DNA from 3 places in the Hymenobacter sp. HD11105 genome. Region 3 is predicted to be linked to each of the others. Evidence: riboswitches for the same ligand, from Rfam matches in the RefSeq annotation. Region 3 holds a riboswitch; each other region holds the start of a gene.
The links. Region 3 has a riboswitch for S-adenosylmethionine ahead of metH (methionine synthase). Riboswitches for the same ligand answer to the same signal wherever they lie in the genome.
Positions count from the first base shown of each region.

Region 1 (5,812 bases), on a different contig from region 3:
AGCGCCAGTACGGCTTCGTGACGGTGCCCCTCGTGAATTACTACTTCGATATTCTGCGGGCCGCGGTAGAGCACATTACCGGCGCCAAGTTGGGCGCGCGCCGCTGGGGGGCAAATAGGGGTCGATTCGCGGCCTTCATTACGCATGATATTGATAACCTGCATGGCGCATGGAAAGCCCCAGCCAAAGCTGCGCTGCGCGGGGGCAACCTTATCCGCTTCGCACACTTGCTGGTCCGGCGCCTGCAAGACCGCGACGCCTGGAACAATCTGGAGGAAGTGCAGGCCGAAACGCAGCGCTGGGGGGCAAAATCAACGTTTTTCTTTCTTCCCGAACACCGTAAAGCCGCTAACAACACACCTAACGCTGACTACCGGGTCACTTCCATAATACCTCGAATTCGGGCTTTGGAAGCAACTGGATCTGAAATTCAACTTCACGCCAGCATTGGCACTTCCACCAATATCAACCGACTTCAGCAGGAGGCTGCTCATGGTATAAGTACGCCCACGACTGTACCTGGCATACGATTTCACTACTTACAGTGGGAGCCGCGTATCACGCCGGGCTTAGTCGATAATTTAGCATTCGAATACGATTCTACCTTAGGCTTTGCCGAGCACTTTGGCTTTCGCAATTCGTACTGCCTCCCGTTTTACCCTTTTGATTTTAGGAAAGGTAAAGCATTCGACTTCCTGGAAATTCCGCTGAACGTGATGGATGTTACCCTGCATCATCCGAAGTATCTTCAACTGGAGGCCGCCGAAATCTTGCCGGCCCTTACGCCCATGTTCCAAGAAATCGAAAGGTTTGGCGGCGTGTGCACGATGCTCTGGCACAATGAGAATTTTGCCCCCCAGAACCAAACCAACGGCCCCCGCCAATTCCAGGAACTCCTGCACTACCTTCGCGGCCGGGATGCGGCTTTTGTTAATGGCGCGGATGTCTGGAACCATCTGTCATCCTGAGGCACGAAGGACCTTATCATGGTAGAACAGGCCGTGGTTACGTCCGTCGTTCTAAACGAATAAGGTCCTTCGTGCCTCTGGATGACAGTAGGGTTTTACCAATCAACTTAAGAACTCTTGGGCATCGTTCAACGGCAGGGGCTGCGTAATACCATTATTGCCTATATCGGGCTGGGGCTGGGCTTCGTAAATACCGTGCTGGTGCTGCCCAACCTGCTGGCCGCCGACCAGATCGGGCTCACGCGGGTGCTAGTGGCGGTAGCTACTATTTATGCTCAACTCGCAGCCTTTGGGTTTGCCAGCACCGGCATCCGTTTCTTCCCTTATTTCCGCGACAAAGCCAGTGGTCACCAAGGGTTTCTGCCGATGCTGCTGGGCGTGCCGCTCCTGGGATTTGCCGTCGTGACAGTGGCTTATGTACTAAGTCGGCCTTTGCTGCTGGCACACTTCGAGAGCGACGCGGCCTTAATGAATCCCTACTATTTCTGGGGGGCAATTTTGGCGCTGTTTATCCTGCTTTACTCCTTGCAGGACGCATATTTGAAGGCCCTGTACCAGACCTCGTTTTCGTCCTTTGTGCAGGATATTTTGCTGCGCGTGCTCACGGTAGTGGCGGCGCTACTATTCTCGCTGGGGTATTTGTCCTTTCATGCTTTCGTGCTGGCTTTCATTGGCAGCTACGGCTTGGCTACGCTGCTGCTAATGCTGTATGTGATGTACCTGGGCGAGTGGCACTTACGCCCATCACGGGCGGCGCTAGGGGTAGTGCCGGTGAAGGAAGTGCTCAGTTTCAGTGGATTCGTTATTCTGTCCAGCTTGTCGGGCACTATCATTGGCTCCATTGATGCGCTGATGGTGGGCTCCAGCATTAACCTGGCCGCGACGGGCGTGTACACCACGGCTTTTTTCATCAGCACCGCCCTCACCATTCCGGCCCGCTCCCTGAATAAGATTGCGTTTCCGCTCTTGGCCGAATACTGGAAAGCCCAGGACATGCCGCGCATGGCTAATTTTTACCGCAGCACCACCCGGCTCAATACTGTAGTGGGATGCTGGCTGGCGCTGGGCATTGGTTTAAATCTGGATTTTATTTACTCCCTCATGCGGCCCGAATTTGCGGCTGGCGCTACGGCTGTACTGCTGCTGTTGGCTGGTCGCCTTTTCGATAACATTACCGGCGTCAATGGCTTGATTCTCGTCACCTCACCCCGCTACCGCTTCGATCTGTTTTTCAACATCACGCTGGCCGTGGCCACCGTGCTGCTTAACTTGTTTTTCATTCCGCTATACGGCCTGACGGGCGCGGCCCTGGCTACGCTATTGGCCATGACCAGCATCAACGTGGCACGCACCTGGTTTGTGTGGCATGCCTACGGGTTGCAGCCCTTCGATTTGCGTATTCCGCTGGTGTTGGGAATAGCAGGCGTGGCGGGGGTGGCTGCCTGGCTGCTACCCTCGATACACTCCGTATTCATTACCATGCTGCTGCGCTCGGCAGTGCTTACAGGTATCTATGGGGGGCTTTTATTGCTGACACGGGCCGTGCCCGAGCTTCAGGATATTATTCAAAAAGCCTGGAAAAAGGTGAGGCGCACCTAATTAAAAGGCCCTTTCCGACCAAGGTCAGGCAGGGCCTTTTTGCACAGCGATATCACCTAAGCGGGTTGCTTGGCGGCTTCTTGAGCTAACCGCAATTTGCTGCGCTTCTTGCCATAGGCATAGTAAATCACGAGTCCAGCTGCCAACCAGATGATGAGGCGCAACCAGGTATCCCAGGGCAGCGAAACCATCATCAGCAGGCAAGTTAGGATGCCCAGGATAGGAACGAGTGGCACCCAAGGCGTGCGGAACGCACGCGGGGCGTCGGGTTGCTGCTTGCGCATGATGAGTACACCGAGGCAGACCATCACGAAGGCCAGCAGTGTACCAATGCTAGTCATTTCGCCTACTACTTGAATAGGCACCAAGCCAGCAAAGGCACTAATTAAGGCTGCCAGCAAGACGTTCGACTTATAAGGTGTTTGGAAACGAGGATGGATTTCGGAGAAGATTTTGGGCAACAAACCATCACGCGACATGGAGAAGAACACCCGCGACTGACCCAGCAAATCCACTAGAATAACGGACGTGTAGCCCACCAGAATAGCAATGATAATGGCTTGGCTGAGCCAGGCATACGGCGTTTTCTCGATAGCAATGGCAACGGGCGCGGCGCTGTTCTTGAACTCAGTATAATTGGCTAAGCCCGTCATGACATGCCCAAACAGTACGAACAGGATGGTGCACACCACCAGCGAGCCGATAATGCCAATAGGCATGTCGCGCTGGGGCTTTTTGGCTTCCTGGGCCATGGTGGCCACAATATCAAAGCCAATGAACACGAAGAAGATAACTCCCGCTCCGCGCAAGATTCCGCTCAATCCAAATTCTCCAAAAGTGCCCGTATTGGCCGGAATATAAGGTTGATAGTTGGCCGGATCGATGTACTGCCAGCCCAGGGCAATGAACACCAGCACCACCGACACCTTAAGAGCCACAATCGTCGCATTGACCCAGGCCGAGCCCTGCGTACCCCGAATCACGACGGCCGTAATAGCCACCACAATCAGAATAGCAGGCAAATTCACGATGCCGTGCACCACCGAGCCATCGGCTTGGGTCGCCGTTTCAAAGGGCGACATAACCAGCTGCGCGGGAATATGTAGGTCGTATTTTGATAGAAACCGCGTCAAGTACTGCGACCAGCTTATAGCCACCGCCGCGGCGCCCACCGAGTATTCGAGCACCAAATCCCAGCCGATAATCCATGCAAATAGCTCGCCCAGCGTGGCATAGGAATACGTGTACGCCGAGCCCGCTACCGGCACCATGGAGGCAAACTCGGCGTAGCACAGGGCTGAGAACGCGCACCCGACGGCTGCCACCAGAAAAGAAAGTGTAACGGCTGGCCCGGTGTGGTTGGCGGCCGCAATACCGGTGAGGGAAAACAGGCCCGCTCCGATAATTACCCCAACACCGATAGCAACCAGGTTGAAGGCACTCAGGCTGCGTTTAAGCGTGTGGGAGCCAGTTTCGGCCGCTTCTGCGCGCAGCAACTCCAATGATTTTTTGAGCATAATGGGTAGCACGAAGCCCTGCCTCGTGACGAATAAATGAAGGGGAAATAGTGAGTTGTGCCCAAGCCAGAGGAAGGTCAGGCCGCCAGCAACTAGCTAGCGTGTTAGCATTGAGCCAGCAGACAAGCTGACCGCCTTCGAAACAAATACAAGCGGAACGAAGGCAGGCAAAAAAGCCCTCCAGCGGCTCGTATTAGCTACTAAAGCTTGGCAACACCAGAAAAACGAGGAAAGTATTGGCTGCTCAACAACAGCAACAACCCATGTCCAAACAAACGGCCGCGGCGCCGCTTAGGCGTGGCGGAGTGGCGGAGGAAAACGAGGCGGGTCGGATGTGAACGTTCACGGCAATCTGTTTTTATATGGCCAGCAATACTTTGCGCTAACCTCGGTTGGCACCGTTCCAGCAAAGCTGGGGGTTGCCGGCGTTTCGTCGAGCCTTTCTCTCCACGCCTCTGTATAAAAACAATCCTTTGATCAGAAAGAATTGGGGTCGCAAAGGTAGGCCTCGACTAAGCGTACTTGCAAATACCACTAATCTTTCTCTGCTGTTGCGTGGCCTACCTAGCGCTGGGGGGCAAAATAGTGCCTGCTGCCCCTAACTGACGCATGCGGTAGCAATTCATGGCCGTTTCACCGAGTTGCTCGATGAGGCGGTAGTTAGCTACTGCGCCCACCGCCGCCCCAATTACGGGTACCAGCTGGGCCAGCTTCGCCAGGTCAATGTAGTCGCGGTACTCCTGCTGGAAGGTACGCCAGTCGAACTCGTTTACATCGGTGGGCAGAGTGTGGCGGTAGGTGTCCCACTCGGCAATTCGGCGGTATACATCATTGCGGGTGTGCTGACTGGAAAACGCCAGCTGGAAGATGTGGAGCAAATACAAACGCTCGGTGTAGTCGCGCACGTCGTGGCCATAGAGGGCGGCAACGTCGAAAAGGAGCTTTAGCTTAAGGCCCAGCAGCAACGGAAAATCGGCCAGCCCTAGTAAAAAGCCCCCCGCGCCCGTTACAGCGCCTTCGGCCGAAGCTGTGTTGCGGTAGTAGCGAATGCGGGTGCGCACGGCCGTTTCTCGCTCTGCCCACGGCGCCTTCAGCAGTGGCTGGCGCGTGGTGTGCATCGACCCAAACAACACCCCGCGCACCATTTGCCGAATGGCCGTGGTAATAGCCTCATGCACGCGCTCGGGCAGCAGCGCATTAAGCCGAATCTGTACTCGCCGCGTGAAGCGGTTCATCAGCGACGGCGACTTCTGCATTCGCTGTTGCCAGGCGCGGAGTTCAGTGAGGGCTTGTTGGTCGGGGGAGTTCATGCGGATAGTTACGTAAAACAGATAAGTAGTTTTTATCTGCACTTCCCCACGTCATTTCAAGCTATAAATGTGCTCAATAATCTCCACCACTTTTACTCCTTGCTGCGCGTTCGTTTCAGCTGAGCCACCATTTCTAACTGCTTCCACCACCTCCTCAATTACTTGCACATGATTGGCGGCGCTGCCTTGATAGAAGCCGTAGTGGTTCGCGGGATTGGTGGGCAGTAGCGGCGGGCACTCGTAGTCGCGGATGTGGCAGTGCTCCACTTTGTCCATGTACTGCCCGCCGATGCGCAAGCTACCGTGCTCGCCGATAACTGTGAGGCTGCTTTCCAGGTTGCGGTCCCAAACAGCGGTGCTATAGTGCAAGGTGCCGGTGCCGCCGCGCACTAAGTCGAAGGTAACGAGGCCACTGTCT
Region 1 is NZ_JBSWBR010000003.1:88,505-94,316, forward strand. Features, by position in the region: gene ACW9KT_RS11120 (DUF7033 domain-containing protein) at 1-968, shown strand, start outside; gene ACW9KT_RS11125 (lipopolysaccharide biosynthesis protein) at 1,086-2,567, shown strand; gene ACW9KT_RS11130 (amino acid permease) at 2,624-4,084, opposite strand; SAM riboswitch class I at 4,440-4,550, opposite strand; gene ACW9KT_RS11135 (EcsC family protein) at 4,645-5,394, opposite strand; gene ACW9KT_RS11140 (Gfo/Idh/MocA family protein) at 5,446-5,812, opposite strand, start outside.
Region 1: another riboswitch for S-adenosylmethionine. It lies ahead of ACW9KT_RS11130 (amino acid permease); the one in region 3 lies ahead of metH (methionine synthase).

Region 2 (5,812 bases), on a different contig from region 3:
AGCAAGCGTCTGCACATAAAAACGCTCGAGAAAATGCGTGATTTGCGCGGTTTCAATCAAAAAGCCATCGTGGCCGTAGCCCGAATCCATTTCGACGTACTTGGCGCCGGGAATGTGGTGAGCCAAGAGTTGCTGCTCGCTGGGCGGAAACAGCACATCGGAGCTAATACTGATGACCAAAGTGCGGGCTTTGATCTGGCTTAACGCCGCTGCAATGCCCCCTCGGCCTCGGCCTACATTGTGCGAGTCCATGGCCTTGGACAAGGCCACATAGGTGTAAGCGTTGAAGCGGGCCACCAGCTTGTCGCCCTGATACTGCTGGTAGGAACTGGCCCGAAAATCGGTGATTTTCTCCCCGTCGGGTTCATGCTGGGTATTGGCGTACGCCTCATAGCTGCGGTAGCTGAGCAAGGCCACGGCACGTGCAGCTTTCAAACCAAATTGCCCCCCAGTCGGAGTGGCCGAGAAATAAGTAGGATCGGCGAAAATAGCTAGCCGTTGAGCTTCATTAAAGGCAATTCCCCAGGGCGAATGCTGGGCATTAGTGGCCAATAACACGAGATGATCGAATAAAGCAGGCTGTTGGATGGCCCATTCCAACGCCTGCTGCCCGCCCAACGACCCGCCCATCAGCGTATGAATCTGATGGATACCCAAGTGTTGGCATAAACTCTCGTGCGCCGCCACCATGTCCCGAATGGTCAGCAGCGGAAACTCATGATACAGCGCACCCGTTGAACCGGTGGCCTCGAGCGGGCCCGTGGTGCCGTAGCACGAACCGAGCACATTGGCGCACACAATAAACCAGTTGGCCGGATCGAAATGGTAGGTAGGCCCAAACAAACCAGGCCACCAGCTGAACACATCCGCGTTGGCCGTAAGGGCATGGCACACCCAGACTACATTGTCGCGGGCAGCATTGAGCGTACCATAAGTATGATACGCAATGCGCACCTGCGACAATGTGGCTCCGCTTTCGAGCGGGAGCGGAGCAGGAAGCGTGTAGAACTGGGGTTCCGTCATGGATAGGGTTGGCAGCTCAAAGGGTTATTTCAGCTTAGAGAAAACTGCGCGATAAGATGTAGTACTGCTGCATTCAGGCCGCTGCAACGGCGCTGAGTGCAGGACTAACCCGCGTTAGACTTCCAGTACTACGGGGTGTTCAACAGCCGGCTCGGGCAAGGTATCTCCTTCGGTTTGCTGATCCTGGGGGCATTTTCGGCCACCGCGTCGAAGGCGCTTTGCAGGTCAGCCTTAATGTCCTCGATGTGTTCCAAGCCCAGCGAAATGCGCAGCAGCGTGGGCGTAACGCCGGCCGCAATTTGCTCTTGATCGGAGAGCTGCTGGTGAGTGGTAGCGGCGGGCTGAATGATGAGAGTTTTGGCGTCGCCTACGTTGGCTAAGTGGCTTATTAGCCTTAGATTGTCGATGAAGTGAGTAGCTGTGTCTTTGCTGCCTCTGATGCTGAACGTGAGGACGCCCCCCGCGCCCCGCTTCAGATATTTCTGAGCTAAGGTGTGGTAGCGGCTGCTTTTCAGGCCCGGATAATTCACGGCTTCTACCTGGGGATGCTGCTCCAGCCATTCGGCCAGCTTCTGGGCATTCTCCACGGTCCGGTCGACGCGTAATGACAAGGTTTCGAGGCCTTGCAGGAGCAGGAAGGAGTTGAAGGGACTGATGGCGGGGCCAAAATCGCGCAGGCCTTCTACCCGCGCCCGAATGATGAAGGCGATGTTGCCAAAAGGTCCGCCCTTACCAAATACATCATTGAAAACCAGGCCGTGGTAGCCTTCCGAGGGCTCCGTGAATTGCGGAAACTTGCCGTTGCCGAAGTCATACTTACCACCATCGACAATTACGCCGCCAATGCTGGTACCGTGGCCGCCAATCCACTTCGTAGCCGACTCGACCACAATGTGGGCACCGTGCTCCAGGGGCCGGAATAGATAACCTCCCGCCCCGAAGGTGTTATCCACGACCAGCGGCAGGTCGTGCTTATCAGCAATGGCAGCAATGCGCTCAAAATCGGGAATGCTGAAGCTTGGGTTGCCGATGGTTTCGAGGTAAAGGGCCTTGGTGTTCTCATCAATTAGAGCCTCGAAGCTTTCGGGCGTGTCGCCATCGGCGAAGCGGGCCTCAATACCTAACCGCTTGAATGCTACCTTAAACTGATTATAAGTGCCGCCATACAGGTGTTGGGTACTCACGAAATTGTCGCCGGCCTGCAAAATATTATTCAGCGCCAGGAACTGCGCCGCTTGCCCCGAGGCGGTAGCCAGCGCGGCCACTCCGCCTTCCAGCGCCGCCACCCGCTGCTCAAATACGTCGGTGGTGGGGTTCATCAGGCGGGTGTAGATATTGCCAAACTCCTTGAGCGCAAATAGATTGGCACCGTGCTCGGCGTTTTTGAACACGTAAGAAGTTGTTTGATAAAGAGGCACAGCGCGGGAGCCAGTGGTAGGGTCGGGTTGCTGACCAGCGTGTAGTTGAAGGGTTTCGAAGTGCAGATTTTGCGTGGACATAGGAAGGCTGAATGGAAGTGGTGTCAGATAGGAAGAGTAATTACATTGCTGAGAATCAGACGCACAGGGCCGCCACTAAGCAGCAGACTGCACAGGCTCCGGAGCTAAAGGGAAGCTAGGCGGAGGCGAGAAGAACCCGTCGGCTAGCGGCTCGCGGGCCCAACACGACGCGGGTTAAGCAGAAGAATAAACTGGGAGGCTAGGCCAAATAGGCTAGCAACAACACACGCGACAACAACACATTCGCGCGGTCTGGCAACGGTCCGGGGCCGGAGCTAAAACACGAAAATCCGCAAGCCAAGCCGCACGCACGGGGGCAGCGGGGGCAAACGGGGGGAGCAAGTCGGGGGAAGAGGAGTTTCTCATGGCGCTGAGCTTATATCTCCCGCGAGCAACTGGCCACGCGGGCAGGAATTGGCACCTTTCACATGATGAAGGTTGCCAGCGGGTCAGGGAGCCTGTTCTCTCGCCGCTTCTGTATAAATCTGAAAAACTATCCCGTCGTTAACGAGAAGTACCGGGTAGGTGGCCGTAAATGTACGGATCGGATTGAAAACGCCAAATGCAGCAAAAAGTTTTTTGGCTTGCCGCAAGCAGGTTTAATAAAACAAAAAAGCCCCCCAGGCCAAGTCTGGGGGGCTTTTTTTACGAACAGAAAAGCAAAGCACTATTTTATAGTTGGGGCAGATTCAATACCTGACCTACTTCGATATGGTCAGGGTTTGCGCCGATGGTCGCCTTGTTAGCATCATATATCTGGTGCCACTTAGCAGCGTCGCCATAGTGTTTTTTGGCGATTTTGGAGAGCGAGTCGCCGCTGACCACCGTGTACTGCGTGCCTTGGGCGGCGGTAGCAGCGGCCGGCTGGTTGGCGTTGCCAAAGAAGTCAGTGTTAGCGTTCTGATTAGGCTTAACGGCTGGCTGTACGGGTTTTTCTTCGCCCTTATTGCTTATGAAATCGAACAGTCCCATGGTCGTAGATTAGGTGAGAAGGAGAAAACAGCAGATAACGCATGTGCCTGACGGCCATGCTGTCAGGTCGTCTTACGCCGGTGCTTCGAATAAGTTGCGGAGCCCAAAATGCCCCCCAGCGTAGCTAACCCTTTGCAGCGGGGCGCGTAAGAAGCGCAACATTGCTTTGCTGCAATGTATGCTCACAACGCACTTCCTTTCCAAATCTCTCTTAAACCTTAGCTCTCCTTCTTATGAAAACTACTGTCCTTTCTTTCCGCTATTTAGCCAGCCTGTTGATGCTGGTATCGTTGTTTACGTTTGCTTGTAAGCAGGAAAACAAAGTTGGCGAAACCAACATGCTATATGGCACCGAAAGCAAAGTGTGGAAAACCGATAAGGAAACCACCGCCAGCGGTGACAAAGTGGCTCAAACTTCAGCCGACAAAGACACCGAACTGCGCTTCTACGCCAATGGTAATTTCAACATGACCTCGCCCCAGCAGTCGATGCAAGGCAAGTATACCTTCGACCAGCCTGGCAAAAAAATCACCCTCACGCCTGATGGTGGTACTACTTCGATGAGCTTCGACGTAGTAAATCTGACAGATAAGAAGATCACGCTGCGCGGTGTAAACGGCGAGCAAATGATGTTGGAAGCTGACTAGTTTGTCAGCTCTTAACCCCACAAAAAAGCCCCCCAGCACTGAGTTGGGGGGCTTTTTTGTGGGGTTATATAAGTATGCCGCAGTTCGCTACGAAGTCATTACTTCCTTCACCCGATGCTTACCAAATACCCGGGCTATCCAGCGAGGCAGGAAAATGGCCCCCAGCACCAAATAGAGATAGTAAGTAACGATACGATACAGGAGCACCACAAAATTGGTCATGGTGGGAGTACCGATAAACTTGCCGAAAAAAGTAGGAAAAGCTCCCTCGGCAATGCCCGCACCGCCGGGAGTAATAGCCACCAGCAGCACCACTTTATAAATCAGATTGCGGCTGAAAATTAACCCAAACTCTCCCCAACTCACATCTATAAAAGCCGCGATAATGCAGCCAATAACTAGGTAACGTGCCGTCCAGACGAAGGCCGTGGACAGGGCCGCTTCTACCCAATATCTGGCTGCGTTGCCGCGTAGCTGAGCCGACGCCCACACCATCTCGTTGCCGTGCTGATACGCTTTGGAACGCCAGCGCCGCAAGCCTTTGAAGGAGAAAAGTCGTACCAGCAGGCGCTTCACCGATTGCGGATTAATAAAAAGCGCATACAGCATAATGCCGGAGTACAGTGACACCATCAGGTAGCTCAGCACAAAGGCAATTTGCAGCGTGGTGACAAAACCGCCTTGCAGGGCTTCGTGCGGGTAAAGCGCATCGCCGGCCAGCCACACCACCAGCGGCACCGTGACCACATAATACACATTATCAAGCAGTGCAGTCACCATGACATACGCCAGCGATTTGCCCAGCGAAATACCTTCCCTGTGCAGCAGAAAAGGGGCTGCCGACGTACCCCCCACGGCGGAAGGAAGCACGCAGGAGGCAAACTCCCAGATCATGATTACGTCCAAACTTTGGCGCCAGCTCAGCACTTTCTCCGAGATGTGGCGAATACGGTAAATATAACCCAAATCGCGGGCTATCAGCACCAACACCATGACAAACAGCCAGTGTAGCTTGGCATTCGCTAGGGGCGCTAAGTCGCCGGGCCGGTAGCTGCGCCAAAACATAAAGCCCACCACGCTTAAGCCAATAAAAACCGGCAAAATGATACGGGAGGGCTTTAGCTTATCAAGAAGTTGTTGTTCCTGATTATCCTGGGTGAGGGGCATGTGAGAGAGGCGGGGTGCTGAGGTAAAAGTAGGCAATATTGGGAGCGACTACATTAGATACGCATTAAGAATGGCCTGGGCTGCTGCCAGTCAAATAGAAAAAAGTAGCCTGTTATGCTTGAGGTAGGTTTCACGATGCCCTGCAACAACCGGCCCTAACGAAAAGTCGTACCTTTGCCAGGTGCCTTCGGCAGGAAACTTGAAAGGGCTTAACCTTTTGAATTCCCAATCTGTTATTCAGCTATATTTTACTTTTTGCCCTTCCGAAAGATGATTGTTGAACCCGGTGAACTGCTGGCGGCTATTGACTCGCCTGATGACCTCAAAAAGCTCAGCGAGGACCAATTAGTGCAAGTGAGCCAGGAGCTGCGCCAATTCATCATTGACTCGGTTTCTATTTATGGGGGCCATTTTGGTGCTTCCTTAGGTGTAGTAGAGCTGACCGTAGCTCTACACTATGTTTTTAATACGCCCTACGATCAGTTAGTGTGGGATGTGGGCCAC
Region 2 is NZ_JBSWBR010000001.1:771,601-777,412, forward strand. Features, by position in the region: gene metX (homoserine O-acetyltransferase MetX) at 1-1,023, opposite strand, end outside; gene ACW9KT_RS03445 (O-acetylhomoserine aminocarboxypropyltransferase/cysteine synthase family protein) at 1,152-2,522, opposite strand; SAM riboswitch class I at 2,896-3,008, opposite strand; gene ACW9KT_RS03450 (LysM peptidoglycan-binding domain-containing protein) at 3,195-3,494, opposite strand; gene ACW9KT_RS03455 (hypothetical protein) at 3,728-4,141, shown strand; gene ACW9KT_RS03460 (lysylphosphatidylglycerol synthase transmembrane domain-containing protein) at 4,229-5,308, opposite strand; gene dxs (1-deoxy-D-xylulose-5-phosphate synthase) at 5,579-5,812, shown strand, end outside.
Region 2: another riboswitch for S-adenosylmethionine. It lies ahead of ACW9KT_RS03445 (O-acetylhomoserine aminocarboxypropyltransferase/cysteine synthase family protein); the one in region 3 lies ahead of metH (methionine synthase).

Region 3 (5,812 bases):
CTACTTTGTCTTTCTGCTTTACCGTTTCAGCAAAGTCGACGAGGCGTTCGGTAGAATCGGGGCGGCGGTTGAGTAGCACGTCTTCTACCAACTCCAGCAAGTCCTTCGGAATCTCGTCGTACACGCCCAACTGACTGGGATTTACGATGCCCATATCCAAGCCGGCGCGAATGGCGTGGTAGAGGAACGCCGTGTGCATAGCTTCGCGAACCACGTCGTTGCCGCGGTAGGAGAAGCTGATATTGCTGACGCCGCCGCTGGTGAGGGCGCCGGGCAGGTTAGCTTTGATCCAACGAACGGCTTCGATGAAGTCCAGCGCGTAGTTGCGGTGCTCCTCCATGCCCGTGCCCACGGTCAGGATGTTGGGGTCGAAGATGATGTCCGTGGCCGGGAAGCCTACTTCGTTCACCAAAATGTCGTAGCTGCGCTTACATATTTCGATGCGCCGCTCCAAAGAGTCAGCCTGGCCGTTTTCATCAAAAGCCATTACGACCATAGCCGCGCCGTACTGGCGCACGGTGCGGGCGCGCTCCTTGAATACTTCCTCGCCTTCTTTCAGCGAAATCGAATTGACGATGCTCTTGCCCTGCACGCACTTCAGCCCGGCTTCAAGCACGCTCCATTTAGAGGAGTCAATCATCACCGGCACCCGTGAAATGTCGGGCTCGGAGGCAATGAGGTTAAGAAAGGTGGTCATGGCCTGCTCCGAGTCGAGCATGCCTTCGTCCATGTTCACGTCAAGGACCTGGGCACCGCCTTCTACCTGGTCGCGGGCAACTTGTAGAGCCTGCTCGTAGGCGCCGGTGCGGATGAGGCGGGCAAAAGCACGGGAGCCGGTCACGTTACACCGCTCACCTACGTTCACAAACAGGCTGTTGGGCGTAATGTCAAACGGTTCTAAGCCTGACAAATGAGTTGCGGGGGGCAAATTGGGTAGTTGGCGCGGTTGGTATTTTTCGGCCAACTTCGCCAGCTCGGCAATGTGCTGGGGCGTGGTGCCACAACAACCGCCGGCCACCGTCACGATGCCTTCCTTTAGATAATTCTCTACCACTGCCGCAAACTCTTCGGCGGACTCGTCGTAGCCGCCAAACGCGTTGGGCAAACCAGCGTTCGGATAAGCTGACACGTGCACATCAGCAATGCGGCTCAACTCCTTCACATATACGTGCAGCTGATCAGCCCCAAGGGCGCAGTTTAGGCCCACGCTTAGCAGCGGCAAATGACTGATGGAATTCCAGAAAGCTTCCACTGTCTGCCCCGAAAGGGTACGGCCCGAAGCATCGGTGATGGTGCCCGAAATCATAACCGGCACAACCCGTCCACCTTCGTCGAAGAACTTCTGGACGGCGTACAAGGCCGCTTTAGCATTCAGGGTATCGAAAATGGTTTCAATTAGCAGCGTATCGGAGCCGCCTTCCACTAGGCCGCGCACTTGCTCGTGGTAGGCAATAGCTAGCTCATCGAAGGTCACGGCGCGGAAGCCAGGGCGGTTCACGTCGGGCGAGAGAGAGGCGGTCCGGTTGGTGGGGCCGATGGCGCCGGCTACGAAGCGCGGCTTATGTGGCTCGCGGGCGGTAAACTCGTCGGCAACTTCTTTCGCAATCCGCGCTGACTCGTAGTTCAGCTCATACGCTAGATGCTCCAGCCCGTAATCGGCCTGGGCGATGGTGGTGCCGCTGAAGGTGTTGGTTTCCACCATGTCGGCCCCGGCGGCGAAATATTCGGCGTGAATGCCCTTGATAATATCGGGGCGGGTCAGACTGAGCAGGTCGTTGTTGCCGCGCAGAGGTTTAGGGTGGTCGGCGAAGCGCGTGCCCCGGAAGTCCTCCTCCGTCAGCGGGTGGCGCTGAATCATGGTGCCCATGGCGCCATCGAGCACCAGAATGCGCTGTTGGAGAATGTCGTAGAGGGGGGAGGCGGGGCGAGTCGTTTTCATAAGGTCTCCTTACTAAAAAGGCGTTTAAACTACCGCCTATCCAGAAAGAGAACCTCGAAATGAGGGCTCCGCACTTATCTTCTTCTGCCCTGGGGGCAAAATGGGAGTTGGCACCTTGTTTTACTCAGGTTGCCAAGACGTCACAGGGCCCAGTCCCTCGGTCTTTCTGGATAAGTAGCTCAGCAAAGATACAGTATGATGACGAAAAAAGTGCAACGTGTAACCCCACCCATTAGCCATGGCTTCATTCAAGCATAAAGCTTAGGGAAAGGGAGGGAAACAGCTTTCAAAATTAGAGCTAGAAAACTAGAGAGCTAGTTCCCCTCCTCAGCTGAGCAGGGGCTAGGGGTGGTTGACAATCGTTGCACAGTTAAGTAGAACTAGCTATAGCTGATGTTCGGTCGCTCCGGCCAACCACTCCTAACCCCTCCTCAGCTGAGGAGGGGAACTAGCTCTCTAGCCTTCTAGCCTTCTAGCTGACTACTATGGGCTGTATAACTTCTACAGCGCCTTCTTTCGCTCGGCCTGAAATTTCTTCAACTGTGGATCAATCTGCTTTTTATCACCCACCACCACAATGGTCATCTCATCAGGACGGACATATTTTTTGGCCGCATCCTGCACCTCTTTCGGAGTAATGGCGTGAATCTCTTTTACTTGATTTGTGAGGTAGGTGTCGGGGAGACCATGCAGATCGAGGAAATTAAGCTGGCCGATAATGCCAGCCGGCGTAGAGTTGCGCAGCACAAACAGGCCGGCTTCGTAGTTTTTGATGCCTTCCAGTTCGGCTTCCGTCGGCGCTTCTTTTTGCAAACGCTCAATCTCGTAGACGATTTCCTTGAGTGAGTTGCCCGTGTGCTCGGTGGTTACGTCGGCTACTTCGGTCCACTCACCCACGCGGTAGCGAGCATTTATGCTGCTGGAAGGAGAATACGTATAGCCTTTGTTCTCCCGAATATTACTGGTAATGCGCGAGCCAAAAGAGCCCCCCAATAAGGAGTTCATCACGCGCAGGCGCATGTAGTCGGGGTGCGTGGGGTCTATCACGGGTAGGCCAATGACTAGCGTAGACTGCGGCGCACCGGGCCGATCCTGTACCATCAAGTCAGTTTTAGTAATGGGCTTGGCAATGGCAATGCGCGGGGCGGGGCCTTTCGTCCAGTTGCTTAGCGAAGAGGTAACAGCTTCGCGCATAGCCTTCTCATCAAACTTGCCAGCAGCGTATACTGCCGTGCGCTGAGCACCAAATTGCTTGGTGTAAAAATCGCGCACCTGCTCGGGGCCATAGGCATTTACTTCGGCATCAGTCGGAATGTCGCGGCCGTAGGGGTGCCCTTTGTACATGGCCATGGCAAACTTGGTGCGAGCCTGGGTACCGGGTTGGGAGCGGGACAGGTTGTTCTCGCGCTTAAAGTCATTCTTGATGCGCTCAATCTCGGTAGGCGGAAAGGCGGGGTTCTGAACCACATCGGCCATTAGCCGCACGAGCTCCGGTCCGTATTCCGACAGCACCGAGCCAGTGATAAACGTTTGGTTGGGCCCCACAGATACGCTGAGCGAGCCCCCCATCCGAGCGGCTTTTTCCGAAATCTCCTTGGCCGAGAGTGTCGTGGTGCCTTCCCGCATCAGGCGGCCAACGATGTCGGCCAGGCCGTTTTCGTTGGCCGCTTCGTGCACGTTGCCGACTTGCACAACCATGCTCACCGTCACTTTCGGAATTTCACCGTAGGGCACCAGTGTGGCTTGCAAGCCATTGTCGAGAGTAAATTCCGTTTTGGCAGGTAATGTGAAGTCGCGGGGCGTGCCGCCGGCGGGAGGTGTTTGTTTTTGGGCAAAGGCCGGCGCGCTGAGGGCGCATGCGGCGCTTAGTAAGCCGATAACTATATTTTTCATGAGTAAGTCTTTGGGATTTGGAGCGAAGTGCTAACCTGGGCTTAGTAAGTGTTGGAAAAAGCCCCCCAGCGTTCTGAAAGTGCGGACTACACAGCCCGCGCTGCGTGGGAGGGCAGAGGTGCAGCTAGCTCTTAGCCAGTGGGTTCACCGTGAGAATGGTCCGGTTGGTGGTCCGCAGATACTCACGCAGCGTCTTCTGCATCAGCTCCGGCGTTACTTTCCGAAACTCGCTTTCCAGTTGGTTGATACGCTTGGGGTCATTCTCAAACAGTGCGAAGCTGGCCAGCAAATCAGCTTTGCCGAAGCCATACAGTTGGCTTATCTGATCATACAGGTCGGAGCGCATCTTCACGATGGCCAGATCCAGCAGCTCTTGACTTACGCCTTCTTTGTCGAGTCGCTGAATTTCACGGTCCAGCACGGCCACCACCGAGTCGGCCGAGACGTTTTTGTCATACACCAAGCTGCCATCCCAGAGCATAGGGCCGTTATAATTGAACATGTTGCCCAGACTCGAGTTGATGCCTCCACTGACTGAGCCCGTGTAGCCGCGCTCCTGCACCAACGCTTGATATAGCCGACTGTCGTTGCCCTGGAGCAGAATCTGGTCGAGCAGGCCCATGGCGTAGTACTCCGGCGTGTTCTTGTCGGGCATGTGGTAGGCAAAGGCGAGGGCTGGTTTGGTGGCTAGCTTGTCATCTTTGCTGAAGCGCTGCTCCTTCTCCTGACGAGGCTCGCTGAGGTCTACTTTGGGCGGTGGCGTACCCTGCGGAATATCCTTGAAGTATTTCTCAATCCAAGCCATTGCCTCTTTAGGATCGAAGTCGCCCACTACGACCAGCACGGCGTTGTTGGGGGCGTAATAGGTCTTGAAGAAAGATTGTACATCCTCCAGGTTGGCTGCGTCGAGGTCTTTCAGGTCGCCGTAGAAGTTGTGGGCGTTGTGCCAGTTTTTGTTGGCATACTGGGGCATATCCAACCACGGAAAGCCGCCATAAGGTTGGTTGAGCACGTTTACCTTCACCTCATTCTTCACCACGCCCTGCTGGTTAGTGAGGTTTTCCTGGGTGATGTTGAGGCCGCGCATACGGTCGGCTTCGGCCCAGAGCATGGTTTCGAGCTTGTGGGCGGGCACGATTTCGAAGTAGTTGGTGAAATCGAAGCGGGTGGAGCCGTTCAGGATGCCGCCGTTTTTCTGCACCACCTGGATGAACTCCATCTTGCCCAGGTTTTGGGAGCCCTGGAACATCATGTGCTCAAACAAGTGGGCAAAGCCGGTGCGGTTGCGGGGCTCGATGCGGAAGCCGATGTTGTAATAAGCCGCAATGGTAGCAACGGGCGCCGTTTTGTCGGGCGAGAGCACCACTTTCAGGCCGTTGTCGAGGGTGTAATAGTCTACCGGAACCTGGTAGGTCGCGACTTGGGTGGCCTGCGTAGTTTGCGCTTGGGGGGCATTTTGGCCGCTTGCCACACCCGAGGTTGTTTTCTGACTACAGGAATTTAGGGTCAAAAAGCCCCCCAAACCCAATAGTAGACTTGGGAGAAGACGTCTTGATGAAAGCATAAGTAGTGGAGGCTTGAAGGTGGGAAAATTTAGGTTTTGATCTATTAAGAAACTGTACCATTCTGCTAAAAGATGGTATTCTTAATCGAACCGTTGCTTTCCCGTTCAGCTACACTTCTACCTTCAAGGTAGCTAGTTGCTTGGTTGCTACAAACAACTCCCTGTGTGGCACAATCGTGATTTGGCCGTACTCCTGCAGCAATTGTCGATAAGCTTCTTCCACTTGGCGTGGTTACGGTCAAGGTCATAAAGGCCGAAGGCGATTACGGTGCCACCCTTGCGCGTCCAACCGTATTTTAAAAGGTCGTCATGCAGGGCGAAGCATCATGCGTGTTTAGTTGCTGCACTAACTCACCAAACCCGAATCTCATGCTGAGCTTGCCAAAGCATCTCTACCGATTGTTATAATCCAAGGT
Region 3 is NZ_JBSWBR010000011.1:48,350-54,161, reverse strand. Features, by position in the region: gene metH (methionine synthase) at 1-1,939, opposite strand, end outside; SAM riboswitch class I at 2,011-2,116, opposite strand; gene ACW9KT_RS20740 (M16 family metallopeptidase) at 2,441-3,832, opposite strand; gene ACW9KT_RS20735 (M16 family metallopeptidase) at 3,957-5,303, opposite strand.